DNA from 2 places in the Streptomyces sp. NPDC017676 genome. Region 1 is predicted to be linked to the other one. Evidence: riboswitches for the same ligand, from Rfam matches in the RefSeq annotation. Region 1 holds a riboswitch; the other holds the start of a gene.
The links. Region 1 has a riboswitch for glycine ahead of gcvP (aminomethyl-transferring glycine dehydrogenase). Riboswitches for the same ligand answer to the same signal wherever they lie in the genome.

Region 1 (12,075 bases):
GCGTCGACTGGGCGGCCGGTTCGCTGACCTGGTGGCGCGGTGCCCTGTGGCTCCTGCTGGCCCTGCTCCTGCTCCTCGTGCTGTTCCCGGTGCGCGTGTCCGCCGGCCGGGGCTGGCTGGCCACCCGCCGCCTGTACCGCACCCGCCGCGTCCGCACCGATCTGCTGACCGCGGTACGCCCGCTCGACGGCGTCACCCGGCGCCTGGTGCTGCGCGACACCCTCGGCAACCGGATCGAGATCGACCCGGAGGTCCTGATCCGCAATCCGGAACTGTGGTACCGCCTGGACGAGGGCGCCCGCGGCTCGGAGGCCGCCGGAACACTGCTGAGCGGCACGACGGCGCTGCACCACCTGGCCCGCCACGTGAACCGCGAGACGGCCCTCGGCGTGTTCCGGGCATCGGGCCTGGAGTGACGCTCGGTGCCGCGTGACCCAGACGGCATCGGTCTGTTCCGGGCGTCGGGCACGCAGTGACCCTCGGCGGCCACGCGAACCGCGAGACGGTCCTCGGTCTGTTCTGGGCATCGGGCCTGGGGTGACGCTCGACGGCCACGCGAACCGCGAGACGGTCCTCGGTGTACTCCGGGCATCGGACCTGGGGTGACGCTCGGTGGCCGCCGCCCGGTCGGCTCCCCCGCCGACTCCCCCGTGCTCATCCGATCCGCCCCACCCCGACCGACCCGCCCCGGCCTCCCCTTCTTGGTGCGGCTCGGCCCCGCGCGGGCCATTCTTAACGCAAGCTTGACGCCGCCCGAGGCGTGATCCATGGGCCCAGGCGTCACTCTCTGCTTACGCTGGTGCCGCCGTCCGCGTGATGGCCGCAAAGAGCTGAGCCGCACACCAGGAGCACGCCGATGGTCACGACCGAGCGCCCTCCCAGTACCAGCCGCCTGCGGGCGTGGATGCTGGAGGGCCTGTCCGACATGGGCAAGGGCGGTGGCCACACCGGACCCCACGCCGAGCCGGAGCCCCCGCACCAGGGACAGCGCTGGTGGCGAGTGATGTGCCTGACCGGTGTCGACTACTTCTCCACCCTCGGCTACCAGCCCGGCATCGCGGCCCTGGCCGCCGGTCTGCTCTCGCCGGTCGCGACCGTCGTGCTCGTCGTCGTGACGCTGGCCGGCGCGCTGCCGGTCTACCGCCGGGTCGCGGAGGAGAGCCCGCACGGCGAGGGCTCGATCGCGATGCTGGAGCGGCTGCTGTCGTTCTGGCAGGGCAAGCTGTTCGTGCTCACGCTGCTGGGCTTCGCGGCGACGGACTTCCTCATCACCATCACGCTGTCCGCCGCCGACGCCTCCACCCACCTGGTGGAGAACCCGCATCTGACGGAGGCCCTGCAGGGCAAGCAGATGCTGATCACCCTTCTGCTGGTGGCCCTGCTCGGCGCGGTCTTCCTCAAGGGCTTCCTGGAGGCGATCGGAGTCGCGGTCGCCCTGGTGGGCGTGTACCTCGGGCTCAACCTCGTCGTCGTCGTCACCGGCCTGTGGCACGTCATCACGGCCGGGCATGTGATCACCGACTGGAGCAGCGCGCTGACCGCGCAGCACGGGAACGTCTTCGTGATGATCGGCGTGGCGCTGATCGTCTTCCCGAAGCTCGCCCTCGGCCTGTCCGGCTTCGAGACCGGTGTCGCCGTCATGCCGCATGTGAAGGGCGACGCCGACGACACCGAAGAGCGGCCCGCGGGCCGGATCCGGGACACCAAGAAGCTGCTGACCACCGCCGCGCTGATCATGAGCTGCTTCCTGATCGCCACCAGCTTCATCACCACGCTGCTGATCCCGGAGAAGGAGTTCAAGACGGGCGGCCAGGCCAACGGCCGCGCGCTCGCCTACCTGGCGCACGAGTACCTCGGCAACGCCTTCGGCACGGTGTACGACGTGTCGACGATCGCCATCCTGTGGTTCGCGGGCGCCTCCGCCATGGCCGGCCTGCTCAACCTGATGCCGCGCTACCTGCCCCGCTACGGCATGGCTCCGCACTGGGCGCGGGCGGTGCGGCCGATGGTCATCGTCTTCACCCTGGTCGCCTTCCTGGTGACCTGGATCTTCGACGCCAACGTCGACAAGCAGGGCGGCGCCTACGCCACCGGTGTGCTGGTGCTGATCAGCTCGGCCGCGATCGCCGTGACCATCGCCGCGCGCAAGGCGGGACAGCACGGCTGGACCCTCACGTTCGCGGTGATCTCGGTGGTGTTCCTCTACACGACCGTCGTGAACGTCATCGAGCGCCCCGACGGTGTGAAGATCGGCGCCTGCTTCATCGCGGGCATCGTGCTGGTCTCCCTGCTGTCCCGGCTGGCCCGCGCCTTCGAGCTGCGCGTCACCAGCGTGTCGCTCGACCCCATGGCGGAACGGTTCATACGGGACATGGCCAGCCGCAAGATGCGGTTCATCGCCAACGAGCCGGACCGCCGGGACAAGGCCGAGTACCGCGACAAGATCGAGCAGATCCGCGCCGACAACGACATGCCCGAGCAGGAGGACTTCGTCTTCGTCGAGGTCACGGTCACCGACCCGTCCGAGTTCGAGGCGGGCCTCACCGTCCGCGGCGAGGTGCTGCACGGCCGCTATCGGGTGCTGACGCTGGAGTCCGCCTCGATCCCGAACGCCCTCGCGGCACTGCTGCTGCACGTCCGTGACGTCACCGGCTGCACCCCGCACATCTACTTCGAGTGGACCGAGGGCAGTCCGTTCGCCAACTTCCTCCGCTTCTTCCTCTTCGGCCAGGGCGAGGTCGCCCCGGTCACCCGCGAGGTGCTGCGCGAGGCGGAACCGGACCGGGAACGCCGCCCGCGGGTGCACACGGGCTGAGCCGGGCCGCGCGGGCGGAACGCCGGGACCGGGGCACGGTACGGCGCGGTCGCGGCACCTCCGACGGCCGACCCGCGCCCACGGTTCCCGGGGGCGTGGCCCTATCGTGACCGGCATGCAGTCCTACACGATCGGTCAGGCCGCGCGGCTGCTCGGCGTCAGCCCGGACACCGCCCGCCGCTGGGCCGACGCCGGCCGGGTGGCCACGCACCGCGACGAGTCCGGGCGGCGGCTCATCGACGGCAGAGACCTCGCCGCGTTCTCGGTCGAACTGGCCAAGGCGGGCGCCGCCGAGGAGGACGCCTCGTACACCTCGGCCCGCAACGCCTTCCCCGGCATCGTCACCGCGATCAAGCTCGGCGACGTCGCCGCCCAGGTGGAGATCCAGGCGGGCCCGCACCGGCTCGTCTCGCTGCTGACCCGGGAGGCGGTGGAGGAACTCGGCCTGGAGGTCGGCATGGAGGCGACCGCGCGCGTGAAGTCCACGAACGTGCACATCGACCGGACCTGACCGGGCACGTTGAACCGTCACCCCTCGGTTCGACGAACGCCGTACAAACGCACGTGCAAGCTGTAGACCGAGAGTGCCCAGCTCATGCGATGCAACAGAACACTTCCTCCTGGCAGATGCGGCAGTATCATCACCACACGGCCAGCACTCGGCCGTGCCCGGGCGCGACCGTCGTTCGAACAGAACCGAGTCGTTCGAACAGAACCGAGGAGTAGATCCGTGATGACCCGTTCCGTGCGCCGGACCCGGCGGATACTGCAGCTGGCCGGTGCGGGGGCCGCCGCCGTGATGGCACTGAGCGCCTGCTCCTCCTCGTCGGACTCCACCGACTCGTCGAAGTCGGCCGACTCGTCCCACTCCCCCGGCACATCGACGTCCCCGAAGCTCTCCGGCACGGTCACCGTGTTCGCGGCGGCCTCGCTGAAGGAGAGCTTCACGGCCCTGGGCAAGGAGTTCGAGAAGCAGCATCAGGGCACGAAGGTCAGCTTCAACTTCGGCGGCAGCGACACGCTCGCGGCGAACATCACCAGCGGTGCACCGGCGGACGTGTTCGCCGCGGCCAGCCCCAGGACGATGGCCGTCGTGACCGACGCGAAGGACACGGCGGGCACCCCGGTCACCTTCGTCCGCAACCAGCTGGAGATCGCCACCGTACCGGGCAACCCGCACAAGGTGTCCTCCCTGAAGGACCTCACGAAGGCCGGTCTGAAAGTCGTCCTGTGCGACAGGACCGTTCCGTGTGGCGCCGCCGCACAGAAGGCCCTGGACGCGAGCAAGCTGAAGCTCACGCCGGTCTCCTACGAGCAGGACGTCAAGGGCGCCCTGACCAAGGTCGAACTGAAGGAGGCCGACGCGGCAGTGGTGTACAAGACCGATGTGCGGGCCGCCGGTGACAAGGTGGAGGGCGTGGAGTTCCCCGAATCGGCCGGTGCCGTCAACGACTACCCGATCGCGCTGCTGAAGAACGCGCCGAACGCCGAGGCCGCCAAGGCGTTCATCGCCCTCGTACGCTCCGCCGAGGGCCAGAAGGTGCTGAACGAGGCCGGGTTCCTCAAGCCGTGACCTCGCTCGACAAGCCCGGTGCCGCGACCGGCCCCCGCACGGACCGGCCGTGGCGCCCTCGCGCCGGCACGGGGGGCCGACGCGGGGTGCCGTTGCCGCTGCTGCTGCCGGGCGTGCTGGCCCTGGCGTTCCTGCTGCTGCCGCTGCTCGCGCTGCTCGTCCGCGCGCCGTGGCGCGGCCTGCCGGGCCAGCTGGCCGGCGCGCAGGTGTGGCAGGCGCTCCAGTTGTCCCTGCTGAGCGCCACGGCGGCGACCGCCGTCAGCCTGGTCCTCGGTGTGCCGCTGGCCTGGCTGCTGGCCCGTACGGAGTTCCCCGGCCGGGGTCTCGTACGTGCCCTCGTGACCCTTCCGCTGGTGTTGCCGCCGGTGGTCGGCGGTGTGGCCCTGCTGCTCGCCCTGGGCCGCAACGGCGTCATCGGCCGGTGGCTCGACACGTGGTTCGGCATCACCCTGCCATTCACCACCACCGGGGTCGTGATCGCGGAGGCGTTCGTCGCGATGCCGTTCCTGGTGATCAGCGTGGAGGGCACGCTGCGCGCCGCCGACCCGCGCTACGAGGAGGCGGCGGCCACGCTCGGCGCCTCCCGCTTCACCGCGTTCCGCCGGGTGACGCTGCCCCTGATCGCGCCCGGCATCGCGGCCGGCGCGGTACTGGCCTGGGCCCGCGCGCTCGGCGAGTTCGGCGCGACGATCACCTTCGCGGGCAACTTCCCCGGCCGCACCCAGACCATGCCCCTGGCGGTCTACCTGGCCCTGCAGAACGACCCCGACGCCGCCATCTCCCTCAGCCTGGTCCTGCTGACCGTGTCGATCGCGGTACTGGCGGGCCTCAGGGACCGCTGGATGACCACGTCATGACGCATTTCGGACCCGCAGCCGCCGACGGCGCCCCCGCCCCACAGGGGCCACCCGCACCCGACGACGAGACCCGCACGGGTGGTGCGGGTGTACACCGGAAGCCGGCCGAAGGCCGGCCGGCCACCACACACCCGCACCAGCCCTCCGGCCTCGACCCCGCAGCCCCGCACCAGCCCTCCGGCCTCGACGCCCACCTCGTGGTCGACCGGGGCGCCTTCCGCCTGGACGTGACCCTCACAGCAGCTCCAGGCGACGTCCTGGCTCTGCTGGGCCCCAACGGCGCCGGCAAGACCACCGCGCTGCGTGCCCTCGCCGGTCTCACGCCCCTCACCGACGGTCACCTCCACCTGGACGGCACCCCCCTGGCCCACACACCTCCGGAGTCCCGCCCGGTCGGCGTCGTCTTCCAGGACTACCTGCTCTTCCCCCATCTGTCCGCCCTGGACAACGTCGCGTTCGGCCCTCGCTGCCGGGGCGTGCGCAAGGCGGAGGCCCGCGCCCTGGCGGCGACCTGGCTGGAGCGGATGGGCCTGTCGGCCCACGCGGGCGCCAAGCCGCGCAACCTGTCCGGCGGCCAGGCCCAGCGCGTGGCCCTCGCCCGCGCCCTGGCCACCCGCCCCAGACTGCTGCTCCTGGACGAGCCGCTGGCGGCCCTGGACGCCCGTACCCGTCTGGAGGTCCGCGCCCGGCTCCGCCGCCATCTGGCCGAGTTCGAGGCGGTGTCCGTGCTGGTCACCCACGAACCGCTGGACGCCATGGTGCTCGCGGACCGGCTGGTGGTCGTCGAGCACGGCCGGGTCGTCCAGGAGGGCACCCCCGCCCAGATCGCCCGCCACCCGCGCACGGACTACATCGCCCGGCTCGTCGGCCTCAACCTCTACCGCGGACAGGCCGCGGGGCACACCGTACGGCTCGACACCGGGCCCGCGATCACGACCACGGAGGAGCTGTCGGGCCCGGTCTTCGTGGCCTTCCCTCCCTCCGCCGTGACCCTGTTCCGGGACCGGCCCTCCGGCGCCAGCGCCCGCAACGTGTGGCATTGCGAGGTCGCCGGCCTGGAGACGCACGGCGACCAGATCCGCGCCGACCTCACCGGCGAGCTGCCGCTCGCGGCGGACCTGACGACGGTCGCCGCCGCCGAGCTGGACCTGCACCCGGGTGCACCGGTCTGGGCGACGGTCAAAGCGACGCAGACCCATGCATACCCGGCCTGAGCGGACCGGCGCTCTACGGTGGGTGCCCATGACCCTGAGCATCCGCAACCAGCTGCCCGGCACCGTCACCGAGGTGCACCCGGGCGAAGTCATGGCGACTGTCAAAGTCCGGCTCACGGGCGGCCAGGACCTCACCGCGGCCGTCACCGTGGAAGCCGTCGAGCAACTCGGCCTCACACCGGGTTCCCAGGTGACCGCCCTGGTGAAGGCGACGGAGGTCTCCCTGGCCGCCAACCAGGTCGAGGGTCTGTCGATCCGCAACCAGCTGCGCGGCACGGTCATCCGTCTCTCGCTCGGCGAGGCCATGGCCACGGTCCGGGTCGCCGTGGAAGGCGGCGAACTCACCGCCGCGATCACGAAGGACGCGGTCGGGGACCTCGGTCTGTTCGTGGGCTCCGACGTCGTCGCCCTGATCAAGGCGACCGAGGTCGCGCTGGCGACGGCGTAGGAAAGCCCGAAGGCCCCGCCCGGAGCCCGGGTGGGGCCTTCGCCGGCGGTTCGCTCAGTCCTCGTAGGCGTCCAGCGGCGGGCAGGAGCACACCAGGTTGCGGTCGCCGTAGGCCTGGTCGATGCGGCGCACCGGCGGCCAGTACTTGTCGGCGGCCGAGACACCGGCCGGGAAGACGGCCTCCTCGCGGCTGTAGGCGTGCGTCCACTCACCGCCGAGCGCGGCGGCGGTGTGCGGGGCGTTCCGCAGCGGGTTGTCCTCGGCGGACCACGCGCCGGAGCCGACCTTCTCGATCTCCGCGCGGATGGCGATCATCGCATCGCAGAAACGGTCCAGCTCGGTGAGGTCCTCGGACTCGGTCGGCTCGATCATCAGCGTGCCGGCCACCGGGAAGGACATGGTCGGCGCGTGGAAGCCGTAGTCGATCAGGCGCTTGGCGACGTCGTCCACGCTCACGCCGGTCGCCTTGGTCAGCGGGCGCAGGTCGATGATGCACTCGTGCGCGACGAGGCCGCCGGGGCCGGTGTAGAGCACGGGGTAGTGCGGCTCCAGGCGCTTGGCGACGTAGTTCGCGGAGAGCACCGCGACCTGCGTGGCGCGCTTGAGGCCCTCCCCGCCCATCAGACGGACGTACGCCCACGAGATCGGCAGGATGCCCGCGCTGCCCCACGGGGCGGCCGAGATCGGGCCCACGCCCGTCTCCGGGCCGGCCTCCGGCTGCAGCGGGTGGTTGGGCAGGTACGGCGCCAGGTGCGAGCGGACCGCGACCGGACCGACGCCCGGACCGCCGCCGCCGTGCGGGATGCAGAACGTCTTGTGCAGGTTCAGGTGGGAGACGTCACCGCCGAAGTGGCCGGGCTTGGCGAGCCCGACGAGCGCGTTGAGGTTGGCGCCGTCGACGTACACCTGGCCGCCCGCCTCGTGCACCTGGGCGCAGATGTCGGCGACGTGCTCCTCGAACACACCGTGCGTCGAGGGGTAGGTGATCATCAGCACCGCCAGCTGGTCGCGGTACTGCTCGATCTTGGCGCGCAGGTCCTCGACGTCGATCTCGCCGTCCTCGGCGGTCTTGACGACGACGACCTTCATCCCGGCCATCACGGCGCTGGCCGCGTTGGTGCCGTGCGCGGAGGACGGGATGAGGCACACGGTCCGCTGCTCGTCGCCGTTGGCGCGGTGGTAGCCGCGTACGGCCAGCAGACCCGCCAGCTCGCCCTGGGAGCCGGCGTTCGGCTGGAGGGAGACCTTGTCGTAGCCGGTGACCTCGGCGAGGCGGTCCTCCAGCTCGTGGATGAGCGTGAGGTAGCCCTGCGCCTGCTCGGCGGGCGCGAAGGGGTGCAGCTGCCCGAACTCGGGCCAGGTGACCGGCTCCATCTCCGTGGTCGCGTTGAGCTTCATGGTGCAGGAGCCCAGCGGGATCATGCCGCGGTCGAGCGCGTAGTCGCGGTCGGCCAGCTTGCGCAGGTAGCGCAGCATCGCGGTCTCGGAGCGGTGCTGGTGGAAGACCGGGTGGGTGAGGTAGGCGTCGGTGCGCAGCAGCGCCTCGGGCAGGGTGTCCTCGGCGCTCTCGTCCAGCGCGTCGATGTCGCCGTCGACACCGAAGGCGGCGAAGACGGCGGCCAGCTGGGCCCGGTTGGTGGTCTCGTCACAGGCCGCCGAGACGTGGTCGGCGTCGACGAGACGCAGGTTGACCCCGTTCTCGCGGGCGGCGGCGACGACCGCGGCGGCCTTGCCGGGCACGCGCGCGGTGACGGTGTCGAAGTAGGCGCCGTGGACGATCTCCACGCCACCGGCCTTGAGGCCCTCGGCGAGGATGGTGGCGTACCGGTGCGTGCGCCGGGCGATGGTCTGCAGGCCCTCCGGACCGTGGTAGACGGCGTACATGCCGGCCATCACGGCGAGCAGCACCTGCGCGGTGCAGATGTTGCTGGTGGCCTTCTCCCGGCGGATGTGCTGCTCACGGGTCTGCAGCGCCAGGCGGTAGGCCTTGTTGCCGTCGATGTCGACGGAGACCCCGACGAGCCGGCCGGGGAGGCTGCGCGCGAACTTCTCGTGCACGGCCATGTAGCCGGCGTGCGGGCCGCCGAAGCCCATCGGCACACCGAAGCGCTGGGTCGTGCCGACAGCGATGTCCGCCCCGAGCTCGCCCGGCGAGGTCAGCAGGGTCAGCGCGAGCAGGTCGGCGGCGACCGTGACCAGGGCGCCCAGCTCGTGCGCCTGGTCGATGACGGGCTTGATGTCCCGTACGGCCCCGGAGGCGCCCGGGTACTGGATCAGCACGCCGTTGATCTCGCGCTCGGCGATGTCCGCCGGGATGCCGTCGCTGAGGTCGGCGACGACCACCTCGACGCCGGTCGGCTCGGCGCGGGTCTCGATCACGGCGATGGTCTGCGGCAGCGCGTCCGCGTCGACCAGGAACAGGCCCTTCTTGTTCTTGCCCATGCGCCGGGACAGCGCCATGGCCTCGGCGGCGGCGGTGCCCTCGTCCAGCAGGGAGGCGCCCGAGGTGGGCAGGCCGGTCAGCTCGGCGACCATGGTCTGGAAGTTCAGCAGAGCCTCCAGGCGGCCCTGGGAGATCTCCGGCTGGTACGGCGTGTAGGCCGTGTACCAGGCCGGGTTCTCCATGACGTTGCGCAGGACGACGGGCGGCGTGAAGGTGCCGTAGTAGCCCAGGCCGATCATGGAGCCGAGGACCTGGTTGCGGTCGGCGAGCGAGCGCAGCTCGGCGAGCACCTCGGCCTCGGTGCGGGCGCCCGGCAGGTCCAGGGCATCGGCGTTCTTGATCACATCCGGGACCGCGGCGGCGGTCAGCTCGTCGAGCGAGCCGTATCCGACCTGCGCGAGCATCTTGGCCCGCGCCTCCTGGTCGGGCCCGATGTGGCGCTGCTCGAACGGGGTGCCCGCTTCGAGTTCGGAGAGCGGAATGCGATGGGCGGTCATTGCGGAGGCCTCCTGGTCTGACGCGACCTGCGAGGGGCACCACGGCGCGGGTACCCCGACGGCCTCCCCCTCTGTCATCTCGACCTGAGAGCTTCACCGGACACCCGTGGGCACCGGCTTTCCCCGTCGGTGAGAGCGGAAGCCGTCGACATCCGCCCTGCTTTCCAGAGTGACCTCGTCCGTGCGGTACGTGAGCCTGAGAGATTCCGGGGAGGATTTGCTCCTTCGGCGCCTCCGAGGTGGTCGGAGGACTCTCCCGCACGGGGTCAGCAGCCTTTGTCAGCCTACCAGCGAGGTCAACGCCGGGGCCTTCGAGTGGCCGCCTCCTTGAATGTGCTCTTTTGTAGTGCTTACGGATGAGTTGCGACCACGTGGAGGGAGAGGGACCGTGCAGACCGACATCGATCCACGCAACCTGATCGGCCGCAAGGCGTTCGACCGCAATGGGACCAAGATCGGCACCATCGACGAGGTGTACCTGGACGACGCGACCGGCGTGCCCGAATGGGCGGCCATACGCACCGGCCTGTTCTCCCGGGACGCCTTCGTGCCCCTGGAGCCCAGCGAACTCGTCGACGGCACCCTGCACGTCCCCTTCGAACGCGCCCTCATCAAGGACGCCCCCGACTTCGGCGTTGGTCGCCACCTCTCCCCCGAACAGGAGCTCCAGCTCTACCACCACTACGGCCTCGACGTGACCTCACCCCCCAAGGTCCCGGACCACGACTTCGGCAAGCTGGCGGGATCGGAGGAGGCCTGACCGGGGGCTTCCTCCGGGGTCCGGGGCGGAGCCCCCTGACGGTCACCGCTCGGCAGGCCGGGACGGACGGGCGGGTGGCAGGGGTCCGAGACCAACGGCAACGGATCAGCAGGCTCCAGCGCGGGATCGTCGGCGAAGAACGTCCGTACCCGCCCCGGAGGGGACTGCGGCGTCTCGAACCGCACGGTCACCCGCCCCAGCCCGCTCCCCTGCACCCATCCGTGCCCGTGATCCGCGTGCCGCACATCCTGCCCGGCCCGCCACTGCCGCTCGACGGGCTCCGCCCGCTCCACGACAGCCTCCACCGCACCCTCCGGTTCCTCCGCCGCGGGCACGGGCATCGCCTGCGCGAACAGGTCCTCCTGCGTGTAGTCGGCGAGCCCGGACACCCCCACCCCGAGCAGCCGCACCCCGCCCGTCGTGTCCACGGAGTCCAGCAGTCGCGCCGCCGCCTCGCGGATGACCACGGGGTCGTCCGTGGGCCCCCTGAGCGTCTCGGAGCGGGTCAGGGTGGAGAAGTCGTACCGCCGCACCTTCAGCACGATGGTCCGCCCGGACAGCCCGGCCTCGCGCAGCCGCCGCACACACCGGTCGGCCAGCCGCTGCACCTCCAGACCGACCCGCAGCCGGTCGTGGATGTCCACGTCGTACGTGTCCTCCACCGACACCGACTTGGCCTCCCGCTCGGCCACCACGGGCCGCTCGTCCCGGGCCAGGGCCATGGCGTACAGCGCGTGCCCGTGCGCCTTGCCGAGCAGCCGGACCAGCTCGTCCTCGCCGGCCTCCGCCAGCTCCTCCACCGTGGTGATCCCGGCCCGGCGCAGATGGTCCCCGGTGGCCGGTCCGACCCCCGGCAGGGTGCGCACCGGCATCGGCGCCAGCAGCGCCCGCTCCGTGCCCGGCTCGATCAGCCGCAGGCCGTCCGGCTTGGCCTGCTCGGAGGCGATCTTCGCGAGCATCTTGGAGGCGGCGAGCCCCACGGATCCGGTGAGCCCCGTGACCGCCCGGATGTCCGCGCGCAGCTTCTCCCCCGCCCGCCGCGCCGACTCCTCGTCCCAGGCCGCTCCCCCGGCCTCCAGGTCCACGAAGGCCTCGTCCAGGCTCAGCGGCTCGACCAGCGGTGACAGCTCCCGCAGCAGCGCCATCACCTGCTCGCTGATCGCCCGGTACAGACTGAAGCGCGGCACCAGATACGCGGCGTTGGGTGCCAGCCGGCGCGCCTGGGCCATGGGCATCGCCGAGTGGACCCCGAACACCCGTGCCTCGTACGACGCGGTCGCCACCACCCCGCGCGGTCCGAGGCCGCCCACGATCACCGCTTTCCCGCGCAGGCTCGGCTTGGACGCCTGCTCCACCGAGGCGAAGAAGGCATCCATGTCGAGATGCAGGATCGTGGGCGCGTTTCTCACATCTCCGATGCTGCACCACGGCACTGACAATGCCGGGAGGACCGGAGCGTCCTACGCGA
Region 2 (12,075 bases), on a different contig from region 1:
CGGAACAGGATGTACGGGGCCTTGGCGCCCATGCCCCGGGAGGCGTCCACGAACTCGCGCTCACGCAGGGCGAGGGTCTGGCCTCGCACGATCCGGCCCAGGTAGGGCCAGTTGAAGAAGCCGATGACGAAGATCAGCACGCTCAGGTGGAGCGGCAGCCCGTTGAGACCGAAGGCGCCGCCCTGGAGGGTGGCGGAGATGGCGATCGCGAAGAGCAGGAGGGGGAAGGCGAGGAACGTGTCCATCAGCCGGCTGATGACCGAGTCGACCCGCCCGCCGTAGTAGCCCGCGACGACACCCATGATCGCGCCGATGACGTTGGACAGGACGGTGGCGCCGAACGCGACCACCAGCGACACCCAGGAGCCCTCCAGGATGCGGGTGGCGATGTCACGGCCGAACTTGGGGTCCACGCCGAGCGGGTGGTCGAGGCTCATGCCGCCCCAGCCGCCCTTGGGCAGCGAGGTGTCGGGCGTGATCAGGTCCTGGTGGAAGGCGTTGGGGTCGAGGCCGAAGAGGGCCTGGATGGGGCGGGAGAGGATCGCGAGAAGGATCAGCAGGATCACGATGACGCCGCCCGCGACGGCGACCTTGTCCTTCTTGAACCGGGTCCAGGCGATCTGGCCCAGGGAACGACCCTCGATCTGCCCCTTACCGGCACCCTCCAGCACAGCCTCCGGCTGTGCCTCGGCTGCCGCCCCGGTGGTCTCGATCGGTGCGGTCACGGTGAGCGACCCCTCTCGCCGGTGGTGACCGGCCTGCGCTGCCGCGGATTGCGGCTTTGTCGACTTGCCATCGAGCATGAGGTCTCGACCTCATGTCTGAGTCGGGAGTCTTCAGCGTCTTTGTGATCACCCGCCAGAGCTGACGGCGAAAGTATGCGCAACCGTGATGCAGTCCGGAGGATTCCGTTATCCGATCGCTGGGTAACGAGTATCGGACGTGGGCCAGTTGGGGCAGAACGGCGAATCCACGCGGTTCGGGACGTATGGCCGATGTCTACGCGCGCAGAAGTGTGTCGCCCGTGTTAATTGTGTGACTCGGACTCAAAACACGTCCGGTTCCGATCAGTTGTCAGTAACCGCCGTGCACCGGTGGGTAGCCGTACCCGCCGGCCGGGGCCTGCGGCGGGACCGGTGCCTGAAGCTGCGGCTGCGGCGCGGGGGCGTGCGCCTCGCGGTCGTAGAACGGACGCGCGTTGGCCCGCATCCACATCACCACCGGGTCGTAGCCGTCGGTCATCGCGACCGTCGACACCGGCAGCCCCTCCGGGACCGCGCCGATGGACTGCTGCATCATCGCGCGCACCGAGTCGACGGCGGCCGGCGAGGTCTCGTAGACGTCCAGGCCGATGGCGAGATACGGCGCCCCGAGCGCGGGCTGGACCCAGGCGCGGCGCAGCGAGCGGAGCGCGGGGGTGCGGTGCGCGTTCTGCGCGAGGAGGGCGTAGAACTGCGGGATCTCGATGCCGGGTTCCGACAGGCTGAGCGGGCCGGCGGGCTGGCGGTCCAGGCCGGTGGCGATGCGGCGCAGATCCAGCCAGGGGATGCCGACGCCGCCGCCCGGGGCGTGCGGATTGAGCCAGAGGCCGTAGTGGTCGGGGTAGAGGGTGCGGGCCACGTCCAGGCCGTCGACCACTTCGTACGACCGGTTCCAGCCGCTGGCCGACAGCTCCTGGGCGGAGGTGACGCAGGGGGCGTAGTGGAAGCCGTCCACCTCCATGTCCCCGTACTGGGCGTCCGGGGAGCCGGCCTGGCCGTGCCACAGGAGCATCCAGACCTGGCCGGAGGAGGGGGTGGCGAGGGCGCGGAGCAGGGCCTCGTAGGCGTCGTAGCGTCCCGGGGTGACCTGGCGCAGCATGTGCTCGACGCTGCCGCTGTGGCTCGCGCTCACCTGGTGTACCGGCCCTTCTTCGTTTGCCCCTCGTTTGGAGACAGCTTAAGCGCCTGGCAGCTCGGGGCTTCGGGTTCGTGCGCGGGCGCGGGTCGTCTGCGGCTGGTCTCGCAGCTCCCCGCGCCCCTTCGGTGCGTCAGTGGCCGTACTGGTAGAAAGGCCGGACGTTCGTTTTCAGCCAGTCGGAGACCGGGTCATCGGCCGCGTCCATGAGGACCAGGTTGACCGGCCACTTGACCGGGACTTTGCCGAGGGCCCGGCCGAGGGCGTCCAGGGGCAGGGTCCGGATGTCGCCTTCCCACTGGGAGAGTTCCACGCCCACGAACATCACCGGGTCGGCCGTCTCGATGGCGGCCAGGCAGCGGCGGGCGGTGAGGACCACGCCGGTCCCCGCGAACTCGGCGGAGGCCGCGGAGAGGAAGTCGACCGGGTCGTCCTGCCAGTCGGGTTCGAAGAGACGGACCCGGCCGCCGGTGCCCGGCCCGTCGAGCGGGGTGCGGCCGGCGCGGCACAGCTCGGCCACGGCGTCGGGCGGCAGCGGGATGCCGACCACACCGCCCGGGTTCACCGCGACGCCCGCCTGCGGCGGCAGGCCGCGCGCGAACTCCACGGCGGGGGCGATGGTGTACGACATGTGGGGACCGGCCGCCTGGCGCAGCTGCTCCTCGGAGCTGAACACCGGGACGTACACCTGGCCGTCGATCTCCATCGTCGGCAGGTCCAGCGGCCCGCTGTGCGGGCCGCCGCCGTTGGGCAGCGGTATCCACAGGAAGCTGCGGCCGAGGACCTCGATGATCCGGCCGGCCGCCGCGGGGATCCCGAGGGAGGCCGACAGCACCTCCTCCAGTTCATTGCCGGGCCATCCGCCGTGCGGATGGGGGTGTGCCTGTGCCGGGAAGTCCGCTGGGATGTCCGCCGGGAAGTCCATCTGCCTACCGCCTGCTGGGAACCACTGCTGTGAGCAAGAAGGCTAGCGGGTGGCTGTGACCGTGCCTCACCGTGCGAAGCCGACCCGGCCGAGGACGTCCGCCGCCTCCCGGTCCAGCAGCACCGCCGCGCCGCAGCCCGCGGGCAGCTCCCCCTTCTCCACCGCGCGCAGCAGCCGGTCGGTCGTACGGCGGTGGCGGCGGAAGGCGTAGCGGGAGACGCCCCGGCCGCGCTCGCGCTGGCCCGCCCGGGCCGTCTCGGGGCTGACGTCGAGCAGGAGCAGGTGCAGGGTGGCGCCGCGGCGCCGGGCCTCGCGGGCCAGCCAGGCGCGCACCCAGGGCTGGGTGCCGCAGTCGTGCACGACGACGCCCTCGCCGGTGCGCAGGGCCCGGCGCAGCGCGGCGTAGTGGGCGAGGCGGACCAGGGGGCGGTAGAGCGCGTAGGGGACGGAGCGGGGGACGCGGGCGTCCCAGCGGTCGCGGGTGTCCTGGGAGTCGACGCGGTGGCCGGTGACCGCGCGGTGCATCAGGGTGGACTTGCCGCTGCCGGGCAGACCGGTGATCACCACCAGGTCGCGGGGGCCGAAGAGCAGGGCGTGCGGGCTGCGGCCCGCGCGGTCGCGCAGGTCGCGGACGACCGGGGCGGGGTGGTCGGCGCGGCGCCCGCGGGCCAGGGCGGAGGGCTGCCCCGGCACCGCGACGCCGGCGTCGGTGGCGTAGGCCGATGTCCTGTTCACCGTGATCGTCCTCCCCAGTGGGCTCGGTCATCCCCATGCCCGTTCTATGTAAAGAGAAGGTAATGCGCAACGGTAGGAGGTTCGTGTGCGTTCTGCCACAGCTCGGTCACAAGGAGCACGCTCTGGATGGGCGGGGAGCGGCGTGCAATGATGTGCCCGCCAACTGCATACCGGCCGCTTGAATCCGCGCGGGAGAGTTCCCAGCCCCGGGCTGGGACGCCGAAGGAGCAAGTCCCTCCCTTGAATCTCTCAGGCCCCGTTACCGCGCGGGCGAGGCACATCTGAAAAGCGGGCCGCTGTGTCAGTGGCTCCACCCAAGGTGCAAGCCCTGATCGTCCCTGTGGCGGTCGTGGCGAACCTCTCAGGTTCCGATGACAGATGGGGAGGAACGTTCCTCGCCTGTCCGCTCGCCTTGGGAGACCACCGTCCGATGAGCAGCACTGAACTCCGCCACACCGCGCTCGATGCCGTGCATCGCGCGCTCGGTGCGACGATGACCGACTTCGCCGGCTGGGACATGCCCCTGCGCTACGGCTCCGAGCGCGACGAGCACCTCGCCGTGCGGACCAGGGCCGGTCTCTTCGACCTCTCCCACATGGGCGAGATCACCGTCACCGGCGACCAGGCCGCCGCGTTCCTGAACCACGCCCTGGTCGGCAACATCGCCTCCGTCGGCGTCGGCCGTGCCCGCTACACGATGATCTGCCGGGCCGACGGCGGCATCCTGGACGACCTGATCGTCTACCGGCTCGCCGAGACCGAGTACATGGTCGTGGCCAACGCCTCCAACGCCCAGGTGGTGCTGGACGCGCTGACCGAGCGCGCCGAGGGCTTCGACGCCGAGGTCCGGGACGACCGGGACGCGTACGCGCTGATCGCCGTGCAGGGCCCGGAGTCCCCCGGCATCCTGAAGTCCCTCACCGACGCCGACCTCGACGGCCTGAAGTACTACGCCGGTCTGCCCGGCACGGTCGCCGGCGTCCCGGCGCTGATCGCCCGCACGGGTTACACCGGCGAGGACGGCTTCGAGCTGTTCGTCAAGCCGGAGCACGCCGTCGAGCTGTGGCAGGCGCTGACCAAGGCGGGCGAGGGCGCCGGACTGGTCCCGTGCGGGCTGTCCTGCCGGGACACGCTGCGCCTTGAGGCGGGCATGCCGCTGTACGGGCACGAGCTGACCACCTCCCTGACCCCGTTCGACGCCGGGCTCGGCCGCGTGGTCAAGTTCGAGAAGGAGGGCGACTTCGTCGGGCGCGAGGCGCTCGCCGAGGCCGCCTCCCGGGCCCAGGAGAACCCGCCGCGGGTCCTGGTCGGCCTGGTCGCCGAGGGCCGCCGGGTGCCGCGCGCCGGGTACGCCGTCGTCGCCGGCGGCGAGGTGATCGGCGAGGTCACCTCCGGCGCCCCCTCCCCCACCCTGGGCAAGCCGATCGCCATGGCCTACGTCGACGCGGCGCACGCGGCGCCGGGTACCGAGGGCGTCGGCGTGGACATCCGGGGCACCCACGAGCCGTACCAGGTCGTGGCGCTGCCGTTCTACAAGCGCCAGAAGTAGACACTGGGCGCGGTCGCGCCTCCCGGGGACCCCGGTCCCGTGGCCGGGGCGTGACGCTGCGCACATTCGCCCGCTCACCAGCGGTTTCCGTAGTCCCCCCGTCATCAGCACCCTCGCGTGTACAGGAGAATTCAGGCCATGAGCAACCCCCAGCAGCTGCGCTACAGCAAGGAGCACGAGTGGCTGTCGGCCGCCGAGGACGGCGTCGCGACGGTCGGCATCACGGAGCACGCGGCCAACGCGCTCGGTGACGTCGTCTTCGTCCAGCTCCCCGAGGTCGGCTCCTCGGTTTCCGCGGGCGAGACCTGCGGCGAGCTGGAGTCGACGAAGTCGGTGTCCGACCTGTACTCGCCGGTCACCGGTGAGGTCACCGAGGTCAACGAGGACGTCGTCAACGACCCGTCGCTGGTGAACTCCGCCCCCTTCGAGGGTGGCTGGCTGTTCAAGGTACGCGTCGCGGAGGAGCCGGCCGACCTGCTCTCCGCCGACGAGTACACCGCCTTTTCCGCCGGCTGAGGAGTCGTAGCCGTATGACTGTCCTGAACACGCCCCTGCACGAGCTGGACCCGGAGATCGCCGCCGCGGTCGACGCCGAGCTGCTCCGCCAGCAGTCGACCCTGGAGATGATCGCCTCCGAGAACTTCGCGCCGCTCGCGGTGATGGAGGCGCAGGGCTCGGTCCTGACGAACAAGTACGCCGAGGGCTACCCGGGCCGCCGCTACTACGGCGGCTGCGAGCACGTCGACGTCGCCGAGCAGATCGCCATCGACCGGGTCAAGGAGCTGTTCGGCGCCGAGTACGCCAATGTGCAGCCCCACTCCGGCGCCTCCGCGAACCAGGCGGCCCTCTTCGCGCTGGCCCAGCCCGGGGACACCATCCTCGGCCTGGACCTGGCGCACGGCGGCCACCTGACCCACGGCATGCGGCTGAACTTCTCCGGCAAGCAGTTCGACGTGGTCGCGTACCACGTGGACGCCGAGACCGGCCTGGTCGACATGGCCGAGGTCGAGCGGCTCGCCAAGGAGCACCGCCCCAAGGTGATCATCGCGGGCTGGTCGGCGTACCCCCGGCAGCTGGACTTCGCCGAGTTCCGCCGGATCGCCGACGAGGCGGGCGCGTACCTGTGGGTCGACATGGCGCACTTCGCGGGCCTGGTCGCGGCCGGTCTGCACGCCAACCCGGTGCCCCACGCCGACGTGGTCACCTCCACCACCCACAAGACGCTGGGCGGTCCCCGCGGCGGCATCATCCTCGCCAAGAAGGACTTCGCGAAGAAGCTGAACTCGTCCGTCTTCCCCGGCTTCCAGGGCGGTCCCCTGGAGCACGTGATCGCGGCCAAGGCGGTGTCCTTCAAGGTCGCGGCCTCGGAGGACTTCAAGGAGCGCCAGCGTCGTACGGTGGAGGGTGCCCGCATCCTCGCCGAGCGCCTGACGGCCCCGGACGCCCGCGAGGCCGGCGTGAACGTGCTGTCCGGCGGCACGGACGTGCACCTGATCCTGGTGGACCTGCGTGCGTCCGAGCTGGACGGGCAGCAGGCCGAGGACCGGCTCCACGAGGTCGGCATCACGGTCAACCGCAACGCCGTCCCGAACGACCCGCGGCCGCCGATGGTCACCTCGGGTCTGCGCATCGGTACGCCGGCCCTGGCGACCCGCGGCTTCACGGCCGAGGACTTCGCCGAGGTCGCGGACGTGATCGCCGAGGCGCTGAAGCCGTCCTACGACGCCGAGGCCCTGAAGGCGCGCGTGAAGGCGCTCGCCGACAAGCACCCGCTGTACCCGGGCCTGAACAAGTGAGTCCCCGGTGGGGCACCCGCCGAGGGTGCCCCACCACCCCCCTGCTGTCTTGAGGAGTGACCGTGGCCATCTCGGTCTTCGACCTGTTCTCGATCGGCATCGGTCCGTCCAGCTCCCACACGGTCGGCCCGATGCGGGCGGCGCGGATGTTCGCCCGCCGCCTGCGCAACGAAGGCCTCCTGGAGCAGGCCGCCACCGTCCGCTCGGAGCTGTACGGCTCGCTGGGCGCGACCGGGCACGGCCACGGCACCCCGAAGGCCGTCCTGCTCGGCCTGACCGGCGACTCGCCGCGCACGGTGGACGTGGAGACGGCGGACGCGCGCGTGGAGGCGATCAAGGCGGAGGGGCGGATCCGGCTGCTGGGCGAGCACGAGATCGCCTTCGACTTCGACCGGGACCTCGTGCTGCACCGCCGCAAGGCCCTGCCGTACCACGCCAACGGCATGACGCTGTGGGCCTACGACGCCGACGGCAAGGAGCTGCTCTCCAAGACGTACTACTCCGTGGGCGGCGGCTTCGTCGTCGACGAGGACGCGGTGGGCGCGGACCGGATCAAGCTGGACGACACGGTCCTGAAGTACCCGTTCCGCACGGGCGACGAGCTGCTGCGCCTGACGAAGGAGACGGGCCTGTCGATCTCCTCGCTGATGCTGGAGAACGAGCGGGCCTGGCGTTCCGAGGAGGAGATCCGCGCGGGCCTGCTGGAGATCTGGCGGGTGATGCGCGCGTGTGTGGAGCGTGGCATGTCCCGCGAGGGCATCCTGCCCGGCGGTCTGAAGGTCCGCCGCCGCGCGGCCGTCTCGGCCCGCCAGCTGCGCGCCGAGGGTGACCCGCTGGCGCACGCCATGGAGTGGATCACGCTCTACGCGATGGCGGTGAACGAGGAGAACGCGGCGGGCGGCCGGGTCGTGACCGCCCCCACGAACGGCGCGGCCGGCATCATCCCGGCGGTCCTGCACTACTACATCAACTTCGTGCCGGGCGCCGACGAGGACGGCGTCGTGCGGTTCCTGCTGGCCGCCGGCGCGATCGGCATGCTCTTCAAGGAGAACGCCTCCATCTCCGGCGCCGAGGTCGGCTGCCAGGGCGAGGTGGGCTCCGCCTGTTCCATGGCGGCGGGCGCGCTCGCCGAGGTGCTCGGCGGCTCCCCCGAGCAGGTGGAGAACGCGGCCGAGATCGGCATGGAGCACAACCTCGGCCTGACCTGCGACCCGGTCGGCGGCCTGGTCCAGATCCCGTGCATCGAGCGCAACGGCATGGCCGCGGTGAAGGCCGTCACGGCGGCGAAGATGGCGATGCGCGGCGACGGCTCGCACAAGGTGTCCCTGGACAAGGTCATCAAGACCATGAAGGACACCGGCGCGGACATGAGCGTGAAGTACAAGGAGACGGCGCGGGGCGGGCTCGCGGTGAACATCATCGAGTGCTAGCCCGGCCGGATGCCGGGAGGGGAGGCGGATTCCGAGGATCCGCCTCCCCTTCGCCGTCTCCTGGGCGGGTCGGCCGGTCGTCAGCGTGGCGTCCCGGCGGTCGTCAGTGTGGCGTCCGGGTCGGGGTGGTGGCCGAGACCGCCTGCTTCCACAGCGTGTAGGCGACACCGTCGGCGCTGCGGTTCAGACCGGTGGCGTTGATGTTGGCGGTGGTGTCGCAGGAGGAGTGGTAGCAGCGGTCGTACGCGGCGCCCGCCGTGCCGCCCCATTTGGCCGCCTGCGCCGAGGTCTTGCGGGCGCTCGCGCCCATGGCGTAGCCGGAGGTCGCGATGCCGTAGGCCTCGAAGGAGTAGTCGTCGGAGCGGCCCGCGCCCTCGGTGTTCTCCTCCGGCCGGAGGTTCAGCGAGTCCCAGTACGCCTTCATCGGTGCGGCGGCGGTGGAGTTGATGTGGTTGATGAAGTAACCGCCGTTGGGTGAGGCGACCATGTCGAAGTTGTAGTACGCCTTGATCGCCGAACGCTGGGCGGAGGTGAGGGAACGGACGTAGAAGTCCGAGCCGTTGAGGCCCTGTTCCTCGTCCGTCCACCAGCCGAAGCGGACGCGGGCCGCCATCGAGGGGCGGGCCTCGGCCAGTTTCAGCGCGACCTCCAGGAGGGTCGCGCTGCCGGAGCCGTTGTCGTTGATGCCGGGTCCGGCGGAGACGCCGTCGAGGTGTGAGCCGAACATGTAGACCTTCGACGCGTCGCCGTAGGGCCACTCGGCGATCAGGTTGGGTCCGGCGCCACGGGTGCATCCGGAGGTGCAGGACTGCTCGGTGACGGTGTAACCGGCCACCTGGAGCCTGCCCTTCACATAGGCGACCGAGTCGCGGTAGCCCTGGCCGGTCGACCTGCGGTTGCCGCCGTTGCGGGTCGCTATGGCGCCCAGTTCGGTGAGGTGTGCCTGGACCCTGGTGACGTCGATGTCGGGCGCGGCCGCGGTCAGGGTGGGGACCGGGATGCGCGGGGAGGCCGCTTCGGCGTTCGGGGGCAGCGCGGCGAGGCCGGCGACGGCCGTGACGAGCGCGAGGCCTGTCAGGGTGGCTCTTCGTGGTGCGCGCACTGTGTCTCCTTGTGGGGTGAGGAAACGGAAGGTGAGGGTCGGGCCTGGGGAGCCGTACCGCTCTCCCTGAAAGTCATGCGCATGCCAAGAACGGGTCAAGCCTCGGCCCGCGAGATCGGCCGGATCAGGAGCCTGCGCCCGCCCTCCCGGCCGATGTTCCCCCTGGGGCTACCGTGCGATAACCGCACCCGCCTACGCTGCCGCCAATTCTCCTCCGACCAAGGGAAGTTGGCGCATGCGCGGATTGAGACGACTGGCGGCGCTCGTGGGGGCCGCCGCTGTGCTGGTGGTGCTGCCGGGCAACGCCCACGCGGCGTCGCCGAAGTTCTCCGAGACGACGGCCATCGGCACGCACAACGCGTACGACAAGGCCAAGTACACCTACTTCGCCCAGGCGTTGGACTCCGGCGCCTCGCTGCTGGAGCTGGACGTCTACGTCGACAGCATCAGCCACCGCTGGCGGGTCAGCCACAGCAACCCGCTGGGCAACGACAACAACTGCGAGGCGGCGAAGACCCCGGGCGAGCTGTACAGCAAGAGCCGCAACCAGGACCTCGGCAGCTGCCTGGACAACATGGCCGCCTGGAACCAGCTCCACCCCGACCACCCGCCGATCGTCGTCAAGGTCGAGATGAAGGTCGGCTTCAACGACAACGCGGGCCTCGGACCTGACGAGTTCGACACGCTCGTCGCGCAGAAGCTGGGCAGCAGCGTCTACAAGCCGGCCGACCTGCTCGGCGGGACGTACGGCACGCTGGACGCGGCGGCGAAGGCCGACGCCTGGCCGGCCCGGGACTCCCTCAAGGGCAAGTTCCTCTTCGACCTGATCCCGGGCACGGTGGAGCAGTCCAACCCGTTCGACCACTACTGGACGGACGAGGAGTACGGCGACCACCTGCGTGATCTGAAGGCGGCCGGGAACATCTCGGCGGCCCAGGCCTTCCCGGTCGTCCTCGGCGCGGCGAACGGCGACCCGCGCACCAGCCGCTACGACGCCTCGATCCGCCCCTGGTTCGTGTTCTTCGACGGTGACGCGGCCACGTACGTCAACAACGGCTACGACACCTCGTTCTACTCCGCGAACCACTACATCCTGATCACCACGGACGCCCACAACGTCTCACCGGCGATCTCCTCCACCAGCCCGACGGACGCCGAAGTCGCCGCGCGCCTGGCTCTGCTGGCCAAGAACCACGCGAGCCTGATCACCTCGGACTGGTCCGCGAAGTCCGCCGCCGTGCTGAGTTCGGTGACCACCCGAAGCTGAGGTTCCGGAACGGCGCTGACGGGGGACAACCTTCACATGCTGCATGGCATCGACGTGAGCGCCTACCAGTCCTCCTCCTACGCGACGAACGGTCTCTCCTTCGTCTTCATCAAGGCGACGGAGGGCCGTTCGTACGTCAACCCCAGACTCGCCGCCCAGACCAAGCATGCCCGCGACGCGGGCCTGGTCGTCGGCTTCTACCACTTTCTGTGGCCCGGCAACCTCACCGCCCAGGCCGAGTACTTCCTCAGCCACGCCCCGGAGCGCCGCGGTGACCTCCTCGCCGTCGACTGGGAGACCACCGGCGACGGCACCCACGCGACCAACGCCGAGAAGGACCGCTTCATCCGCACACTGAAGGAACTACGGCCGGACAACCGGGTGATGCTCTACTGCAACCGCCACTTCTGGCTGAACATCGACAGCACCTCCTACGCCGGGGACGGGCTGTGGATAGCCGACTACGTCACCGCGGGCAAGCCCCGGATCAAGGCCAAGTGGCGGTTCCACCAGTACACCAGCGAACCCCACGACAAGGACGTGACGAACTTCGCGAGCAAGGCGGCACTGAAGGAGTGGGCCACGAGCGCGTGACGCGCTCGTGGTCCCCACCTCCTCACCCGGGTCAGCCCCGGAAGTCCGCCGGGCGTTCCGGGGAGGCTTCCGCGAGGGCCTTGCGTACCGCTTCCGTGCCGGCGCGCAGGCCGTAGACCGGGGTGCCGGGCTGCTGGCGCCAGGAGTCGGCGATGGTGCCGGCGTCGACCGTGTCGAAGCCGAGTTCGTCGATCAGGTCGCGGACGATCCGCTTGGCCGCCTCGTCGTCGCCGGCGACCGGGAGGGCCATGCGCTCGGGGTCGCCCGCGGGGCGGGGCCGGTCCAGGATGTCCTGCGCGTAGGTGCCGTTGAAGGCCTTGATCACCGGGTGGCCGAGGTGCTGCTCGGTCCACCGGCTCTCGGTGAGGCCCTCGTCCTCGATGGCCGCGATCCGGCCGTCCCGCTGCTGCGGGTAGTAGTTGCCGGTGTCGATGACCGCGACGCCCTCGGCCGCGCCGTCCAGCAGGCCGGCGGGCAGGTCCGGGACCGCCTTCAGCGGCACGGTGACGACCACGACCTGGGCGCCCTCGGCCGCGTCCTCGGCCCGGACGGCGGTGGCGCCGGTCTCCTCCGCGAGGTCACGGAGCGTCTCGGGGCCACGGGAGTTGGCGACGGAGACGTCATGGCCGAGGGCGGTGAGCCGCCGGGTGAGGTTGCCGCCGATGTTCCCCGCGCCGATGATGCCGATCTTCATGGCTGACCTCCGGGTGGTTTTATGCACGCGCATGCGAATGTCCCCGGGACAACCGCGCCGCGCCCCGGACTATTCCGCGTCGTGCGC

Region 2: it holds a riboswitch for glycine, as region 1 does, so the genes downstream of both, gcvT (glycine cleavage system aminomethyltransferase GcvT) here and gcvP (aminomethyl-transferring glycine dehydrogenase) in region 1, are expected to answer to the same signal.

Annotation. Positions count from the first base shown of each region.
Region 1 covers NZ_JBIRJA010000008.1:8,998-21,072, reverse strand. The annotation lists gene ACH4LD_RS18410 (hypothetical protein) at 1-416, shown strand, start outside; gene ACH4LD_RS18405 (amino acid transporter) at 857-2,815, shown strand; gene ACH4LD_RS18400 (molybdopterin-binding protein) at 2,931-3,326, shown strand; gene modA (molybdate ABC transporter substrate-binding protein) at 3,549-4,388, shown strand; gene modB (molybdate ABC transporter permease subunit) at 4,385-5,245, shown strand; gene ACH4LD_RS18385 (ABC transporter ATP-binding protein) at 5,242-6,459, shown strand; gene ACH4LD_RS18380 (molybdopterin-binding protein) at 6,488-6,907, shown strand; gene gcvP (aminomethyl-transferring glycine dehydrogenase) at 6,962-9,847, opposite strand; glycine riboswitch at 10,022-10,116, opposite strand; gene ACH4LD_RS18370 (PRC-barrel domain-containing protein) at 10,236-10,607, shown strand; gene ACH4LD_RS18365 (DNA polymerase IV) at 10,529-12,016, opposite strand.
Region 2 covers NZ_JBIRJA010000026.1:39,808-51,882, reverse strand. The annotation lists gene ACH4LD_RS38705 (ABC transporter permease) at 1-725, opposite strand, end outside; gene ACH4LD_RS38700 (enhanced serine sensitivity protein SseB C-terminal domain-containing protein) at 1,075-1,860, opposite strand; gene ACH4LD_RS38695 (enhanced serine sensitivity protein SseB) at 2,030-2,821, opposite strand; gene ACH4LD_RS38690 (AAA family ATPase) at 2,888-3,556, opposite strand; glycine riboswitch at 3,736-3,831, shown strand; gene gcvT (glycine cleavage system aminomethyltransferase GcvT) at 3,987-5,105, shown strand; gene gcvH (glycine cleavage system protein GcvH) at 5,244-5,621, shown strand; gene glyA (serine hydroxymethyltransferase) at 5,636-6,901, shown strand; gene ACH4LD_RS38670 (L-serine ammonia-lyase) at 6,964-8,331, shown strand; gene ACH4LD_RS38665 (M28 family metallopeptidase) at 8,435-9,433, opposite strand; gene ACH4LD_RS38660 (phosphatidylinositol-specific phospholipase C domain-containing protein) at 9,669-10,700, shown strand; gene ACH4LD_RS38655 (glycoside hydrolase family 25 protein) at 10,737-11,294, shown strand; gene ACH4LD_RS38650 (NADPH-dependent F420 reductase) at 11,326-12,021, opposite strand.